2 regions of the Streptosporangium sp. NPDC049248 genome follow, and region 2 is predicted to be linked to the other one. Evidence: riboswitches for the same ligand, from Rfam matches in the RefSeq annotation. Region 2 holds a riboswitch; the other holds the start of a gene.
What was found. A riboswitch is a leader RNA that binds a small molecule or an ion and turns the genes downstream of it on or off. The one in region 2 is predicted to bind glycine.
Positions count from the first base shown of each region.

Region 1 (8,976 bases), on a different contig from region 2:
CCGATCGCGCTCGGCTCGATGGGCTTCGGCATCCCGCTGACCGCCATCGCGGCGGCCGAGGCGGGCAGCGCCGGACTGCTGCTGGCCTGGGGCGGCATCGTCGCGATCAACGTCGCCCACGCCCTGAGCCGCCGGCGGGAACGCGACTGACCGTTCCGGACCGCCCGCCGGACCCCGCCCCGGGGTCCGGGCCCAGCCGTCCCAGGGGTCCCAGGGGTCAGGCGCCACGGGATTCGGACGTCGCGCGACTCAGACGTCGCGGCCCCGGCGGAGGCGGACCTCACCGGCGAGGTCGGCGTCGGCACTGTCGAGGCCGTAGCGCCAGACGCGCTCGGCGTCCTCGCCGCGTCCTCTGAGCGGGAGCGTGCGGGCCAGGAGCTCGATGGCCAGCGCGCCGGTCTCGACATCGCCGCCCTCCTCGATCGCACCGGAGAACTCGGCGCACGCCAGCTCCAGGTGGGCGATGCCGAGCATCACCCGCAGCCTCGGCACCTCGGCCGCGTCCGGCACCGAGAGCGCCTCCAGCAGCACCTGGGCGGCCTCCCCCGGCTCGCCCTCCTCGATGAGCGCCTCCGCCAGCCGCTGAGCGGCACGAGGAGCGACCTCCGGGTCTCCGGTGGCCAACGCCTCACGCAGCGACCGTTCGGCCTCCTCCGCGCCCGTGGCGAGTCTGGCGAGGGCCATGTGCGCCGACGGGACGTAGGCGGGGTGGCCGACGCCCAGCGCGGCCTGCCAGGCGGCGCGGGCCTGGTCGGCCATCCCCTCCCGCTCGAAGCTCCCCGCGAGCAGGCAGGCGGCCTGGGCGGCGAACTCCGGGTGCCCTGTCGCCAGCGCGGTGCGCGCGGCCGCGCGGGAACCCGGCACGTCTCCGCGCTCCTGGAGCACCACGGCGAGACCCACCGCCGCCTGTGCCCGATCGGGCTCGTCGGGGTCGGCGGCCAGCTCCGCGAAGATCACGGCGGCGCCGTCGAGGTCGCCGGACTCGGCCAGTCTTCGCGCGGTGTCCAAGGGACGGGTGTCCACCTCAGGCATGCAGGGTCCTTCCCGGATACGGAGACGCCCCGAGCCTAACGACTCGGGGCGCCGTCCGTCCTCCCGCATTCCCTACGGATACGCGGTTCTCGCGAGATGCGGGCCGCGGCGAGGATCAGTCTTCGTACGCCTCCAGGGGCGGGCAGGAGCACACCAGGTTGCGGTCGCCGTAGGCCTGGTCGATGCGGCGGACCGGCGACCAGTACTTGCCCTCGCGCAGCGAGGGCAACGGGTAGGCCGCCTCGGTGCGGGTGTAGGGGTGCCCCCACTCGTCGGCGACGAGGCTGCCGGCCGTGTGCGGGGCGTTGCGCAGCGGGTTGTCGACCCTGTCGTAGGCGCCGGAGGCGACCTTCTCGATCTCACCGCGAATCGCGATCATCGCCTCGCAGAACCGGTCGAGCTCGGCCAGGTCCTCGCTCTCGGTCGGCTCGATCATCAACGTGCCGGCCACCGGGAAGGACATGGTCGGGGCGTGGAAACCGTAGTCGACGAGGCGCTTGGCCACGTCGTCGACCGTCACGCCGGTCTCCTTGGTGATCTGGCGCAGATCGATGATGCACTCGTGGGCGACGAGGCCGCCGCGGCCGGTGTAGAGAACCGGGAAGTGGGGAGCGAGCCTGCGGGCCAGGTAGTTGGCCGACAGGATGGCCTGCTCGGTGGCCGCCTTCAGCCCGTCGGCGCCCATCATCCGGATGTAGGCCCAGGAGATGGGCAGGATGCCGGCGGAGCCGTACGGTGCGGCCGAGACCGGGCCGACCGCCGAGCCGCCGCGCAGCGGGTGGCCTGGCAGGTAGTCGGCCAGGTGGGCGCGGACCGCGACCGGGCCGACACCGGGGCCGCCGCCGCCGTGCGGGATGCAGAAGGTCTTGTGCAGGTTGAGGTGGGAGACGTCCGCCCCGAACTCGCCCGGCCTGGCCAGGCCGACCAGAGCGTTGAGGTTCGCGCCGTCGACGTAGACCTGCCCACCGGCCTCGTGTACCAGCTCGCAGACATCGACGATCGTCTCCTCGTACACGCCGTGCGTGGACGGGTAGGTCACCATGATCGCGGCAAGCCGGTCGCGGTGCTTTTCGATCTTCGCGACGAGGTCGTCGAGGTCCACGTTGCCGTTGTCGTCGCAGGCGACCACGGCGACGCGCATGCCGGCCATCACGGCGCTGGCGGCGTTGGTACCGTGCGCGGACGAGGGGATCAGGCAGACGTCACGATCCGACTCGCCACGCGCCGTATGGTAGGCGCGGATCGCCAGAAGGCCGGCGAACTCGCCCTGGGAGCCGGCGTTCGGCTGGATCGACACCGCGTCATAACCGGTGACCTCGGCCAGCCAGCGCTCCAGCTCCCCGACCAGCTCGGCGTAGCCCGCCGCCTGGTCCTCCGGCGCGTACGGGTGCAGCCCGGCGAACTCCGGCCAGGTGATCGGCTCCATCTCGGTGGTCGCGTTGAGCTTCATGGTGCAGGAGCCCAGCGGGATCATCGACCGGTCCAGCGCGACGTCCTTGTCCTGGAGCCTGCGCAGATAGCGCAGCATGGCCGTCTCGGAGCGGTGGCTGTGGAAGACCGGGTGGGTGAGGTAGTCGCTGACCCGCGCCAGCGCGCCGGGCAGCGCGTCGTGCGCGGCGGCGTCCAGGTCGGCCAGCACGGTGCCGCTGACCTCGAAGGCGGCCAGGACCTGCTCCAGATGGAGCACCTCGGTCCTCTCGTCGCAGGTGACGCCCACGTGGTCGGCGTCGACCAGGCGCAGGTTGACGCCGTTCTCCCGGGCCGCGGCGACGACTTCGGCGGCGCGCCCGGGCACCCGGGCGAGCACGGTGTCGAAGAAGGTGTCGTGGACCACCTCGACGCCGCCCTGGCGCAGCCCCTCGGCGAGCACGACGGCGTGCCGGTGGACGCGGCGGCCGATCCTGCGCAGCCCCTCGGGGCCGTGGTAGACGGCGTACATGCCGGCGATCACGGCGAGCAGCACCTGCGCGGTGCAGATGTTGCTGGTGGCCTTCTCGCGGCGGATGTGCTGCTCACGGGTCTGGAGCGCGAGCCGGTAGGCGGGACGTCCCTCGACGTCCTGGGAGACGCCGACCAGGCGGCCGGGCAGCTGGCGCTGGAGGCCGTCACGGACCGCCATGTAGGCGGCGTGCGGACCGCCGAAGCCGAGGGGGACGCCGAAGCGCTGCGAGGAGCCGATCGCGATGTCGGCGCCGAGCTCGCCCGGCGCGGCCAGGAGGGTGAGGGCGAGCAGGTCCGCGGCGGCGACCACCTGGGCACCGCGCGCGTGGGCGGCGTCGGCGACGGCTCGGAAGTCGCGGATCCTGCCGCTGGCGCCGGGGTACTGCACGAGCACGCCGAAGCAGTCGGGAAGCTCCCCGGTGAGGTCGCTCTCGACCAGCTCGATGCCGAGCGGCTCGGCACGGGTGCGCAACACCGCCTTGGTCTGCGGCAGCGCGTCGGCGTCGACCACGAACACCTTCGACGGGGTGCGGCCCGCGCGGCGGGCCAGGGTCATCGCCTCGGCCGCGGCGGTGGCCTCGTCCAGCAGGGAGGCCCCCGCGACGTCGAGGGCGGTCAGGTCGGAGACGACGGTCTGGAAGTTGATCAGGGCCTCCAGCCGGCCCTGGGAGATCTCCGGCTGGTAGGGCGTGTAGGCGGTGTACCAGCCCGGATTCTCCAGGAGGTTGCGGCGGATGACGCCCGGGGTGATCGTGTCGTGGTAGCCCAGGCCGATCATCGAGGTGAGCAGCGTGTTGCGCCCGGCGAGGACTCGCAGCTCGGCGAGGGTCTCGGACTCTCCTGCCGCCGGGGGCAGACCCAGCCGGGCGAAGGAGCGGATCGCCTCGGGCACGGCCACCGCGACCAGGTCGGCGACGGAGGCGAATCCGACCGCCTCCAGCATGCGGGTCTGGTCGGCGTCGTCGGGCCCGATGTGACGGGTCGCGAACGGCGGGGGAGCGAGTTCGCTGAGCGATGACAGATCGGTCATGAGAAGCCTCTCGGGCGGGGTGGAGACCGGTGCTGGGCGCGGGCGTATGCCGGCTCTCCCCCTCTGTCATCACGACTGTCATCACGACGTGGTCGCTACCTGAGAGCTTCACCTGCCCTTGCCGGGAGGCTTGCACCGTCGGTGAGACGCGCCTGGCGGGCGCGCCTGCTTTCCAGAGTTGCCTCGTCCGTGCGGTACAGGGTGCCTGAGAGATTCCGGGGAGGTTGCTCCTTCGGCGCCCCGATCGCGGTCGGGGTCTCTCCCGCACAGGGTCAGCGGCAAGTCCGAGTTTACCCGGTTCGTCGCGCTCGGCGGCGACGGGCCAACTCATCGGCCTGATGATCGCCTAAAGGGCCCCCGCCCGACTCCGCGCGTTCGCCGGGAAGATCCGCGAGGGAGCCCTCCACCTCCTGCCACACCCGTCCCAGCGCGATACCGAAGACTCCCTGGCCACCCTGGAGCAGGTCGATGACCTCGTCGGGCGAGGTGCACTCGTAGACGCTCACCCCGTCGCTCATCAGAGTGATCTGGGCCAGGTCGTTGACGCCCCGCTCCCGCAGGTGCTGCACGGCGATGCGGATCTGCTGGAGGGAGACGCCGGTGTCGAGGAGGCGCTTGACAACCTTGAGGACCAGAATGTCACGGAAGCCGTACAGCCGCTGGGAGCCGGAGCCGTGGGCGGCTCTCACGGTGGGCTCGACCAGGCCGGTCCGCGCCCAGTAGTCGAGTTGCCGGTAGGTGATTCCTGCCGCCGAACAGGCCGTCGGCCCCCTGTAGCCGATGTCGGCGGGTACTTTCACCGGTTCCCCGTCGAACAGCAGACCCTCTTCACCCGCGCGCTGACGTGCCGACTGGCGCCGTTCCGGGTCATCCTGGTCGGCGTTTCTACCCTCGCCGCTGCTGACCGCCACGCGGACCTCCGGCTTTCTCTCATCCCACGGCCTGATCTGGGGGTTTACGCACGACCGCAGGTTTCACTTGCACCGTAGGACTGGGGCCAAGTCCAGTCAACGACCCCACCCGGCGCGTCGTGAAGCGTAAATGCACCGAAATTCCTACCCCGCGCGGCCGAAGTCCTCAGGCGTGATCGTGTCAAGGAACTCCCTGAACTTCTCCACCTCGTCCTCCTGGTCGTCAGGGATGATCACCCCTGCCTCCCGTACCACATCCTCACTCGCGAAGATACGTGCGCCGGTGCGAAGTGCCAAGGCGATCGAGTCGGAAGGACGCGCGCTCACCTCGACCCCGTTGGAGAACACGAGATCCGCGAAGAAGATGCCGTCGCGTAAAGCGACGATGTTGACAGTGCTCAACCTGACTCCGAGCCCCTCGAGCACGTCCCGGAACAGGTCATGGGTAAGTGGCCGGGGTGGTGGTTCCTCGGCCTGGGCCATGGCGATCGCCGTGGCTTCCGTCATGCCGATCCAGATAGGTAGGTAACGCTCCCCATGCGTCTCTTTCAGCAAGACGATCGGCTGGTTGGAGGGCATTTCAACTCGAACGCCCACGACCTCCATCTGCAACACGGGCTGCTCCGTCTTCGCTGGATTCCGACCGGTTTGTTCAACGTAACACTCGTGGGGGTACGAGTGCCTGGTCAGGCTCTCACCGGCCCAGTGCCCCACGGACTCCGGAACGCAGCAACGAGGCGTGCAATTCCAGCAGGAGACCGGAGATCTCCCTCGCCGTCTCGTCCGCCTGGTCGATCGCGCCGGGGCCGCGACGGCGCAGCAGCGGGGCGACGGCCTGTTCCACCAGTCCCGCCTCGCGTTCCGCGGCGGCCTTGACCGCCCGCAGGTGGCGGGCGCGCAGGCCGAAGGCGGCCAGGGCGCCCACACTGCGGGCCACGACCAGTGCCTCGGCGTCGTAGTAGCGGGCCACGGCGGCCAGCAGACCGTAGTCCTCCAGCTCCGTGAGGGTCTCCTCGTCGAGCTCGGCGGCGGCGAGGAACTCCTCGCGGGTGAGACGGACCTCGGGGGGCGCGTCGTCGGGGACGGCCCGCGGCCGGGCCGCCGGGCGCTCCTCGCGGTCGGCCGCCTCCAGATGATCCTTGATCACGCGCAGCGGCAGGTAGCGATCACGCTGCTCGCTGAGGATGTAGCGGAGCCGCTCGACGTCGGCGTAGGTGAACTTGCGATAACCGGAGGGACTGCGCTCCGGCTCGATCAGCCCCTCGCCCTCCAGGAAGCGAATCTTGGAGATGCTGACATCGGGGAACTCGCCCTGCAGGAGAGCGAGCACCTCCCCGATGCTCATGTGCGCACGAGCGGCCTGCGAGCTCATCATCCTCCAGCGGCGCCGCGGGTGAGGAAGACGAGGCGGAACTTGCCGATCTGCACCTCGTCCCCGCCGTACAGCGGGACCTCCTCGATGCGCTCACGATTGACGTACGTGCCGTTCAGGCTACCGACGTCGCGGACCGTGAAGACACCGCCGCCGCGCCGGTAGAACTCCACGTGACGGCGCGAGACCGTGATGTCGTCGAGGAAGATGTCGCTCTCGGGGTGGCGGCCCACCGTGGTGAGGTCGCTGTCGAGCAGGAACCGGCTGCCGGCGTTGGGGCCGCGCATCGCGACCAGCAACGCGGTGCCGGCGGGCAACTGCTCGACGGCCTGCCGCTCGGCGAGAAGCGTCTCACCGGTCTCCGCCTCGTAGGCCTCGATCCCGGAGAGGGAGATCGTCGATGTGCTGTCTCCGGGTGTGTCGGACCTGGTAAGCGGCGACCCGCATCGTGAACAGAAACGGGCATCCTCAGGATTGGCATGACCGCACTGCGTGCAGTAGACGCTCGGCATCGATCGGCTCGGCCTCCTACCGCGAAGACGCGGCAACTGTGCTCAGTGATGCGCGCCTCGCTTCTTCGCTTCTCAAGGGTTTTCTCAGACTGCGAATGCCGCAACATACAGTGATGAGGCGCGAAGGTCAAGGTTGACGCTGAACCGCGGGTACGGTCGGTGACAAAGTTACAGGGGACACTGCCCCTGGTCCATGGCGCCGCGCGGTATTTGTCGCGCGGGCCGCCTCAACCCCCGGCGGCCTCCTCCACCACCCGCGCCCAGCGCTCGATCAGGGTCTGGGCGGAGTCGACGTCGAACCCCTCGGCCCACAGGTGGGTCACCGCCTCGGTCGGGTCGGGCAGCACCAGGGTCCAGCTGCCGTCCTCCGAGACGACCCGCACCCCGTCGGTGGTGTCGATGCGGTGGTGCTCGGCGGCCTCGATGACCGAGCGCATCACCGCCCCCTTGGCCGCCCACGGAGTCGGCACGGTACGGCGCAGCAGCTTGGCCTCGGGTATCCTGGCGTCGATCTGGCTGAGCGAGAGCCGGGTCCTGGCCACCAGCCCGAGCAGGCGCAGGAACACCGCCAGACCGTCCACCGTGGGGCCGAACTCGGGCACGATGAAACCGCCGCGCCCGTCGGCCGCGAAGATCATCTCCGGACCCCTGGCGGCGGCGGTGAGCGCGTCGATCGCGGTGGACGTCCACTCGGCCTGGACCCCGTGGAACCTGCAGACCTGCTCTGCCACCCGGGTGGTGGTGACCGGCAGTGCCACCCTGCCGCCGCGGCGCTCGGCCGCGACCAGATCGAGCACCACCAGCAGGGCGCGCTCCTCACTGATCAGCTGGCCCATCTCGTCCACCAGCGCGACCCGCTCCCCCACCGGGTCGAAACGCACCCCGAAGGCCGCCCTGGAGGAGCTGACGAGCTCCGACAGGCGCTGCAGGTCGCGACGGCGCTCGGCGAGGGTCTCGGTGGGCGAGGCGTCGTCCAGCCGGTTGTTGACGGTCAGCACGTCCACCCCGACCCGGCCGAGCAGACTGGGCAGCACCAGCGAGGAGGTGCCTCCCGCGCAGTCGACCACGACCTTCATGTCGGCGTCGCGGACCCCGCTGATGTCGACCAGGCGGAGCAGCTCGTGCGTGTAGTCCTCCACCGCCCTGGCGGGGAAGCTCAGCTCGGCGATCTCACCGGGGAAGGCGCGGCGGAACTCCTGCCGGGAGAAGACCCGGTCCAGCTTGCGCTGGGCCGGCGGCGACAGGTCCGCGCCGTGCTCGTCCATGAAGACGATGTCGACGCTCTGCGGGTCGCCGGGGGTGGTGCGCAGCGCGATGCCGCCCACCGCGTTCTCCCTGGCGGTGTGGAAGCGCGCCACGGGGAGCGGGGACGCCTCCAGGTCGAGCACGTTGATCGCACTGGCGTTGAGGGCGCTGATCACGGCCCGCTTCAGCGCCCGCGCGGCGCGGGAGGAGTCGCGGGAGGTGATGACCGAGGCGCCCTTCTTCAGGGTGGTGGCGTAGGCGCTGGCGAGCCGCACGCACAGCTCGGGGGTGATCTCCACGTTGACCAGCCCGGAGACCCCCCGGGGGCCGAACAGGTTGCGCTGGGCGCGCGGCTCCCAGATGACGCTGTTGTTGATCACCGCCCCGGCCTCGATGGTCTTGAACGGGTAGATCTTGACGCCGGAGGAGATGTACGCCTCGGCCTCGATGATGCACTCGTCGCCGATGACGGCGCCCTCCTCGACCCTGGCCGCGGTCATCAGGTCGGTGTTCTTGCCGATCACGCAGCCGCGCAGGTGGGCGCTGGGCCCGATGTAGACGTTGTCGTGGACGACCGCGCGGTGCAGGAAGGCCCCCTCCCTGACCACCGCGTTGCTGCCCAGCACGGTGTACTCGCGCAGCTCGGCCCCCGCCTCGACCTTGGCGTAGTCGCCGACGTAGAGCGGGCCCTTGAGGATGGCGTCGGTGTCGACCGAGGCTCCCTCGGCCACCCAGACGCCCGGCGAGACCTCGAAGGCGTCGATGTCGACCCTGACCCGGCCCGACAGGACGTCGGCCTGGGCCTTGAGGTAGCTCTCGTGGGTGCCGACGTCCTCCCAGTAGCCGTCGGCCACGTAGCCGTACAGCGGGGCTCCGCGCTCCAGCAGCCGGGGGAACACGTCTCCCGACCAGTCGACGGACTCCCCCGCCGCG
Region 1 is NZ_JBFAQY010000020.1:132,978-141,953, forward strand. It holds gene AB0K21_RS30310 (hypothetical protein) at 1-150, shown strand, start outside; gene AB0K21_RS30315 (hypothetical protein) at 250-1,032, opposite strand; gene gcvP (aminomethyl-transferring glycine dehydrogenase) at 1,148-4,003, opposite strand; glycine riboswitch at 4,186-4,278, opposite strand; gene AB0K21_RS30325 (MerR family transcriptional regulator) at 4,294-4,914, opposite strand; gene AB0K21_RS30330 (bifunctional nuclease family protein) at 5,059-5,529, opposite strand; gene AB0K21_RS30335 (MerR family transcriptional regulator) at 5,609-6,286, opposite strand; gene AB0K21_RS30340 (FHA domain-containing protein) at 6,286-6,798, opposite strand; gene AB0K21_RS30345 (mannose-1-phosphate guanyltransferase) at 7,026-8,976, opposite strand, start outside.
Region 1: it holds a riboswitch for glycine, as region 2 does, so the genes downstream of both, gcvP (aminomethyl-transferring glycine dehydrogenase) here and gcvT (glycine cleavage system aminomethyltransferase GcvT) in region 2, are expected to answer to the same signal.

Region 2 (8,976 bases):
CCAGCATGGTCATGCCGTACTCCTCCCGCAGGGAGAACAGCAGGTCCACGATCTCCTGGCCGGTGACGCTGTCGAGGTTGCCGGTGGGCTCGTCCGCCAGGAGCAGAGGCGGGTGGGCGATCAGCGCCCGGGCGATCGCCACCCGCTGCTGCTGCCCGCCGGAGAGCTCGCCGGGCAGCGCCCGTTCCCGGTCGGCCAGCCCGACCGCGGCCAGCAGTTCCCTGGCGCGGGCCCGGCGGTCGAAGCCCACCCTGAGCGGCAGCACGGGGGCGAGCACATTGTCCAGCAGGCTCAGCGCCGGGAGCAGGTGGAAGCGCTGGAAGACGAAGCCCACCGCGCGCCGGTGCCGGTCGAGACCCCGGCGCCCGAGATCGTCGACGCGCCTCCCTCCGACGTGGATCTCACCCCCGTCGGGGAGATCCATCGCACCGACGAGATGGAGGAGCGTGGACTTGCCCGCTCCCGAGGGCCCGGTGAACGCGACCGCCTGACCGGCCTCGACCTCCAGGCCGACCTCGTCGAGTGCCCGGGTGGAGCCGTGTACCCGGCTGACGCCTCGCAGGCTGACTTCAACGCTCATGGCCGATACATTGTCACAATGCAGGGGGGTCCGTGAAGTTCCTAACTTGTGACAATGTAGGAATCATGCCACTCAGCCATGCCGTGCTCACCCTGCTGGCCGACGGGCCCAGCCACGGCTACGAACTCAAGGCCCGGTTCGAGGCGGCGGTCGGCCCCCAGTGGGGCGGCCTCAACATCGGGCACCTGTACCAGATCCTGGACCGGCTGGTCAGGGACGGCCACGTGACCCGCAGCCACGTGCCCCAGAGCGACCGCCCGGACAAGACGCTGTACCGGCTGACCGAGAGCGGCGCCGGTGAGCTGCGGGAGTGGGCGGGCGCTCCCTGGGTCCGCTCGTCGGGGTTCCGGGACGAACTGTTCCTCAAGCTGCTCGCGGCCACCCGGCTGGGCACGGACGCGCTCGGCTCGTTCGTGTCCGCGCAGCGCCAGGCCTACCTCTCTGACCTGGCGGCGCTGACCCGCCTGCGCCGCGAGCAGGGCGACCCTCTGGTGTCCCTGCTCGTCGACGCGGCCATCGCGCACACCAGAGCCGACCTGCAGATCGTCGACGGCGCCGAGGAGCGCCTGGCGGCGATGGCCGCCGCCGGCGCGGACGTGCACACCGTAGGGCCCGAGGGCGATGGTCTCCGGGCACTGGGCGAGGGTGCCTGATCCCGGCCGGCGGGCCCGAGGGGATTTCGCTCGGCCGGTGCGGGCGGTTAGGCTGGCCGACGACACCGATGAACCCCGCGCGGGAGAGTGTCCTGACATCCAGGCCAGGACCCCTGAAGGAGCAAGCCCTCCCCGCGAACCTCTCAAGGCAAAGGACCGTGCGGGTAGGTGCCTCTGGAAAGCAGGTCCCACGACCTCGCCGAAGGTGAAAGTCCGGCAAAACCCGGATGAAACTCTCAGGCACCAATGACAGAGGGGGAGGATGATCTCATCTGTCCCTTGTCTGAGGTGCGAACATGTCCCGACCTACGCCGCTGCGCGGCGTGCACGAGTCCCTCGGCGCGACGCTGACCGACTTCGCGGGCTGGCTGATGCCGCTCCGCTACGGCAGCGAGTCCGCCGAGCACAACGCGGTCCGCCAGGCGGCCGGCCTGTTCGACCTCTCCCACATGGGGGAGATCTTCGTGACCGGCCCGCAGGCCGCCGAGGCCCTCGACTACGCGCTGGTCGGCCACCTCTCCGCGCTGGCACCCGGCCGCGCCCGCTACACGATGATCGTCGACGCCGGAGGCGGCGTGCTGGACGACCTGATCGTCTACCGGCTGGCCCCCGAGGAGTTCATGGTCGTCGCCAACGCCTCCAACTACCCCCGGGTGGCCGCCGAGCTGACCGAGCGCGCCAAGGACTTCGACGCCGCGGTGCGGGACCGCTCCGAGGAGTACGCGCTGGTCGCGATCCAGGGGCCGCGCTCGGTGGAGATCCTGAGCACTCTCACCGACGCCGACCTGGACGGGCTCGGGTACTACGCGGGCCTGCCCGCCGTGGTGGCCGGCCACGAGGCCCTCGTCGCCCGCACCGGATACACCGGCGAGGACGGCTTCGAGCTGTTCGTCGCGGCCTCGGCGGCGGAACCCCTCTGGGCCGCCCTCACCGAGGCGGGCGCACCGCACGGGCTGGTCCCCGCCGGACTGTCCGCGCGCGACACCCTCCGTCTGGAGGCCGGTATGCCGCTCTACGGCAACGAACTCTCCGCGGACCGCACTCCGTTCGACGCCGGGCTCGGCCGTGTGGTGAGGTTTGACAAGCCGGGCGACTTCGTCGGCCGGGCCGCCCTCGAACCGCTCAGGGACGTCCCGCCGGCCCGTCGTCTGGTCGGCCTGGTCGGAGGCGGCCGCAGGGTGCCCCGGCACGGGTATCCGGTGGTGGTCGCCGACGACGGCACGGTCGCCGGGGAGGTCACCAGCGGGGCGCCCTCCCAGACACTGGGCAGGCCCATCGCCATGGCCTACGTGGACAGCGGCCTGTCGTCGGGGCTGGCCGTCGACATCCGGGGCAGCCGCGAGCCGGTCGAGGTCGTCGAACTGCCTTTCTACAGGAGGAAAAAATGAGCAGCATTCCCGAGGACCTGCACTACACCAAGGAACACGAGTGGATCGGCGGCGTCGACGACGGCCTGACCCTCACCGTGGGCATCACCGCCTACGCCGCCGAGGCGCTCGGCGACGTGGTCTACGTGCAGGTACCCGAGGTCGGCGCGTCGATCGCCACCGGTGACGCCGTCGGCGAGGTCGAGTCGACCAAGTCGGTGAGCGACATCTTCGCACCGGTCACCGGCGAGGTCGTGGAGGTCAACCAGGCGGTCGTGGACGACCCCTCGCTGGTCAACAGCGACTCCTACGGTGACGGCTGGCTGTTCCGCGTACGTCTTGAGGGCTCCGCCGACGACCTGCTGTCGCCGGAGGAGTACACCGCGCTCACCTCGGGTGAGTCATAAGTTCGACGCCCCGCGTCACGGTCACGCGCGTCCTCGGGCACGCGTGACCGTCCGCGCTGGAAGGATTCAGATGACGATCAGTGTCTTCGATCTCTTCAAGATCGGAATCGGCCCGTCCAGCTCGCACACCGGCGGCCCGATGGCCGCCGCCCACAAGTTCGCCCGGGGCCTGCACCGGGACGGGCTGCTGGAGAAGACCGCGCGGGTGAGCGCCGTCCTGTACGGCTCGCTCGGGCTGACCGGCAAGGGCCACGGCAGTGACAAGGCGGTGCTGCTCGGCCTGTCGGGCGAGAAACCCGAGCTGGTCGACGTCGACACGGTCGACGAGCGGCTGGCCGCCATGCGCGCCTCGGGCACCGTCCGCCTGTACGGCTCCCACGAGGTCCCCTTCGTCATCGGCGAGGACCTCGTCTTCGAACGCAAGATCTCGCTCCCCCACCACCCCAACGGCATGCGCTTCACCGCCCTGTCGGAGTCCGGCGAGACGCTGCGCGAGAAGGTCTACTACTCGGTGGGCGGCGGTTTCGTCGTCGACGAGAACGCCACCGGCGCCGACCGGATCAAACCCGACGACACGGTCCTGCCGCACCCCTTCACCACGGCCGCGGAACTGCTCGCCCAGTGCGCGGAGACCGGGCTGTCGATCTCCGGGCTGATGCTGGAGAACGAGCGGGCGTTCGGCCGCACCGAGGCCGAGATCCGCGCCCAGCTGCTCGTCCTGTGGCAGGTGATGAGCGAGTGCGTGCGACGGGGCATCGACAAGGAGGGCGTGCTGCCCGGCGGCCTGAAGGTCCGCCGCCGCGCCCACCAGCTCCACCGGCAGCTGCGGAGCGAGCCTGGAGAGAAGGACTCGCTGCAGACGATGGACTGGGTCTCGCTGTTCGCCCTCGCGGTCAACGAGGAGAACGCCGCCGGCGGCCGGATCGTCACCGCGCCCACCAACGGCGCCGCGGGCATCATCCCCGCCGTGCTCACCTACTACGACCGCTTCGTCCGCGAATCCGATGACGAGGGAGTGATCCGCTTCCTGCTGACCGCGGGGGCGATCGGCGTGCTGTTCAAGGAGAACGCCTCCATCTCCGGGGCCGAGGTGGGCTGCCAGGGCGAGGTCGGCTCCGCCTGCTCGATGGCCGCAGCCGGACTCACCGAGGTGATGGGCGGCACCCCCGAGCAGGTCGAGAACGCCGCCGAGATCGGCATCGAGCACAACCTGGGGCTGACCTGCGACCCGATCGGCGGCCTGGTGCAGATCCCGTGCATCGAGCGCAACGCCGTCGCCTCGATCAAGGCCATCGCCGCGGCCAGGATCGCGCTGCGCGGCGACGGCCGGCACTTCGTCTCGCTGGACAAGGCCATCAAGACGATGCGCGACACCGGCCGCGACATGCTCGACAAGTACAAGGAGACCAGCCGCGGCGGGCTCGCGGTGAACGTCATCGAGTGCTGAACGCCTGGAACGCCACAAAGAACTCGATCACCACCAAATTTCGCATCACGTATGGGCCCCTCCCATCTCGCGCCTATGCTGGGTGGCCATGTCCGCGGGACTCGGGAGGTCGTGGTGGTAACGGGAACGCACCCGGCGAACCGCGCCTCGCGGGTGCTCCGTTTCCTCGGGGCACACTGGCTCTTCATCGCCGCCCTGCTGGCCGGCGGCGGCCTGCGCGCCCTGGCGGTGCTCGGCTACCGGCCCGCCCTGTGGTTCTGGGCCGACTCCTTCGTCTACCTGAGCGCCGGGCTCGACCCCCGTCCCCTGGAGTCCCGTCCCGCGGGCTACTCGCTGTTCCTGTGGATCCTCAAGCCGCTGGCCAGCGTCCAGGCCGTGGTCGTCGTCCAGCACCTGCTCGGGCTGGCCGTGGCGCTCTGCGTCTACCTGCTGCTGCGCAGGCTGGGCCGCCTGCCGGGATGGGGCGCGACGCTCGCCGCGCTGCCGGTGTTGCTGGACGCCCACCAGATCCAGCTCGAACACCTCGTCATGGCGGACCTGCTCTTCCAGTTCCTGGCGGTGCTGGCGGTCACCCTGCTGCTGTGGCGGCGACGCCCGGCCGCCTGGGTCGCCGCGCTGGCCGGCCTGCTGCTGGCCGCCGCGACGGTCACCCGGACCATCGGGCTGCCGCTGATCGCCGTGGCGCTGGTCTGCCTGGTGATCCGCCGGGCCGGGTGGCGGGCGGTCGTCTCCGCGACCCTGGCCGCCGCCATCGGCCTGGGCTCCTACGCCGCCTGGTTCGAATCCGAGCACGGCGGCTACGCGCTGACCCGGGGCAACACCTTCCTGTGGGCGCGGACGATGACCTTCGCCGACTGCGCCAGGATCCAGCCGACCGGCCCCGAGGCGGCCCTGTGCCCCACGGAACCGGTGGGGCGGCGCGCGGCGCCGCCGGTCTACATCTGGGACGGCGCCTCACCGCTGAACAAGGTCAAGGGCAGCTGGGCCGAGCGCGACGCGCTCGCCGGCGCCTTCGCCACCCAGGCCATCAAGGCCCAGCCCCTGGACTTCCTGCGGGCGGGCCTGGACGACGCGGTCCACATCTTCGACTGGACCCGGCGCGTCTACCCGACCCCCGGGCCGCAGAGCGCCTACGTCTTCCCCGACACGCCGCGCCCCTTTTCCACCGGGGCCGCCTCACAGGGGAAGACCGCCGAGCAGTTGACCGTGGCCTACCAGGGCTCCTCGGGCGCGCCGACGATGGCCGAGCCGTACGCGGGCTGGCTGCGCGGCTACCAGGAGCACGGCTTCGTGCGCGGCCCGTTCCTCGCGGTGATCTGCCTGGTCGGCCTGGTCGGCGTGCTGATGCGGTTGCGGCGGCTCGGCGGCGCGGTGCTGCTGCCCTGGGCCGCGGGGACCATGCTGCTGATCCTGCCGCCCTTCATCGCGGCCTTCGACCACCGCTACGTGGTGCCCGCGCTCCCGCTGCTCTGCCTGGCCGCCGGACTGGCCTTCGGCGTCCGGCACCGGGAGAGCGCCCCCGAGGAGGCGGAGGACGCGGAACCGGACGAGGAACCGGCCTACGGCAGGACCGCCGAGCGGCCGGTGTACGCGAGCCCCGTCGAGGAGCCGGTGTACGGCAGGTCAGCGCCGACGGACGTGCAGCCGAACCATCGTGCCGAGTTCTACCTCCCCGAGAGCCCGTCTGACCTTCCCCACCGCGTCCTTGTTCAGCCGCGCCACGAGCCTGCCGACGTCGGTCCCCGGCGCGCAGCCCACACTGATCCGCAGCCGCTCGTGCCTTACGTACCTGACCCGAATCCGGACGAGCCCTTCGACTTCTTTAAGGGCAACAGCGAGCATGGCGGTCCCCGTTCCGGTCCGCCTGCCCCACCGTCTCCAGCCCAGGGCGTGTAGCAGCCACCGCACCGCCAGCAGCGCGAGCACCACCAGCAGCAGCGCGACCAGCCAGCCCAGCCACGGATGCGCGGCCAGCCACCCGGGAAACCCCCCGCGCACGAGCCTGGCCCCCGGCGGCCGGCCGGGCAGGTCACCACGTCCCCGCAGGAAGGCGTAGAGACCGGTGCAGGCCAGCACCGCGCCGGTGACGGCCAGGCCGATCCGGTTGCCGAGGTACGGTCTCATCTGACCCTCCGCCTGCGCAGCCGCACCACGACGTCGCCCGCGCACATCGCGCCCAGGCCCGCCATCCGGTCACCCACCGCCGCGCCCACCCCGCGCAGCACCGGCCCGGTCCGCTCGGCCTCGGTGAACACGGTGACCTCGACGATCCTTGAGGCGAGCCGGACCCGTGCCCCGTTCACCTCCTCCACCGACGCCGCCGCCTCCCCCAGCGTGCGGCAGAGTCCGGACCTGGTGATCCCGATCACCAGGTGCGGATCCCCCGACTCCAGCGGCACCAGTCTGGGCCGTCCCGGCAGGGCCGCGAGCCCGAGCATCAGCAGGCCCGCCGCCATGGCGAGCACCGCCATGGCGAACACGACGGGGTCCGACCAGCTCCACGAGCCGACCCCGTTGACGAGCCGCCGGTAGGGCATGCGCGCGACGGGCGACTCCATCAGCAGGCCCACGGTCACCGCGGCCGAGACCGACAGCACGACGGACGCCACCAGCGCCGCCGACACGCCCGCCGGGGTCCTCCCCGGCCGAAGCAGCCGCACCGACCTGCGGCGGACGTCCTGAAACTGCTCGGCCGCCCTGCCTCCCGCGCTCCCGGTGCCCGCCGAGCCCGCCAGGACGTCCTGGAGAGTAGTCGTCATTCGGTCAGGTGTACGCGTTCCGGCGGGGGCGAGGCCGGGATCAACCACCCTCTTGCGCGATCTTGGGGCCCTCCTTGCGGGAGCATTGAGCACCCTCCATCAACATGAACACTGCTCATATTCTCCCGAGCCGAGTTATCCTGCGGACATGGACGACCTCCAGCGCTACAACCGGGCCACCGCACACCTGGACCCCCCCTTCGCCGTCCTCGACCTGCCCGCCCTGCGCGCCAACGCCGAGGGAATGCTCCATCGGGCTCACGGCAAGCCGATCAGGGTCGCCAGCAAGTCCGTCAGGTCCCGGGCCGTACTCGAACGGATCCTCGCCATGGACGGTTTCACCGGGATCATGGCCTTCACCCTCCCCGAGGCCCTCTGGCTGGTCTCCACCGGAATGCGGAACGTGCTCGTCGCCTACCCCACGGTGGACCGCGCCGCGCTCGCCGAGCTGGCCGCCGAACCGCTCGCCGCGCGGGAGATCACCGTCATGGTGGACCAGATCGACCACCTCGACCTCGTCGACTCCGCCGTCGCCGGCGTCCGCGACCGCCAGGAGATCCGGGTCTGCCTCGACATCGACGCGGGCTACCTCGCCTTCGGCGGCCGGTTCCGGGCGGGCGTCCGCCGCTCCCCCGTCCGCGAGAGCGACCAGGCCGCCGACCTGGCCACCCGGATCGCCAAACGCCCCGGATTCCGCCTCGTGGGCGTGATGGCGTACGAGGCGCAGATCGCCGGGGTCGGCGACGACCCTCCCGGCAAGCCCGCCCTCACCCGGGCCATCCGCCTGATGCAGACCCGCTCCCAGCGCGAGCTGATCACACGCAGGGGCCGGATCGTCCAGGCCGTCCGCCAGATCACCGACCTGGAGTTCGTCAACGGCGGCGGCACCGGCAGCATCGAGAAGACCACCAGGGAGAGGGCCGTCACCGAGATCGCCGCCGGCTCCGGCTTCTTCCACCCCCGCCTGTTCGACTTCTACCGGGGCTTCGGCGGCCACCCCGCCGCCCTCTTCGCCCTGCCCGTCGTGCGCCGCCCCGCACCCGGCGTCGTCACGGTCCTCGGCGGCGGCTACCCGGCCTCCGGCGCCCCCGGCGCCGACCGCCTGCCCCAGCCCTACCTGCCGTGCGGGCTGCGGTACGACCCCGACGAGGGAGCCGGCGAGGTCCAGACCCCCCTGGTCGGACAGGCCGCCGAGGACCTGCGCACCGGCGACCGGGTCTGGTTCAGGCACGCCAAGGCCGGCGAGCTCTGCGAGCGCTTCGCCAGTCTGCACCTGATCGACGGGGACAGGGTGGTGGACGAGGTCCCCACCTACCGGGGCGAGGGCCGCACCTTCCTCTGACCCACCACCCGTGCACGCGGAGCGGACACCTCGCCCACCGGCGGGTGCCCGCTCGTGTCCCATCCCCCACCCTCCGGCCCCGGAGGCCCGCGCCGCCCCCGCGCCCGGAGAGGCCCCGTGTCAGGGCTCGGCGGAAACCTCTAGAAGCCCAGGTCGAGCTCGTACCACCTGCTGCACTTGTAGGTGGACCAACCCCGGTAGCTGATCTGGCAGGTCCTCACCCGCACCTCGCTGACGTCGTGCGCCTTGACGCGGAAGTACTTGGTGTCGTCATAACCGCACTGCTTCACGCGCTTGACGGCATTCCAGTCCTCGTCATCGGACGAGGCGGCCTGCACCTCGAAGTAGGCACACCGCCCGCCCCGGGCCAGCGAACGCCTGTCACCGTCGTACAGCCCGCCCCGCAGCGCGAACGTGTTCT
Region 2 is NZ_JBFAQY010000010.1:184,252-193,227, forward strand. It holds gene AB0K21_RS20455 (ABC transporter ATP-binding protein) at 1-580, opposite strand, end outside; gene AB0K21_RS20460 (PadR family transcriptional regulator) at 646-1,233, shown strand; glycine riboswitch at 1,304-1,402, shown strand; glycine riboswitch at 1,405-1,489, shown strand; gene gcvT (glycine cleavage system aminomethyltransferase GcvT) at 1,530-2,621, shown strand; gene gcvH (glycine cleavage system protein GcvH) at 2,618-3,007, shown strand; gene AB0K21_RS20475 (L-serine ammonia-lyase) at 3,078-4,454, shown strand; gene AB0K21_RS20480 (hypothetical protein) at 4,569-6,350, shown strand; gene AB0K21_RS20485 (DUF6286 domain-containing protein) at 6,575-7,213, opposite strand; gene AB0K21_RS20490 (amino acid deaminase/aldolase) at 7,362-8,555, shown strand; gene AB0K21_RS20495 (hypothetical protein) at 8,696-8,976, opposite strand, start outside.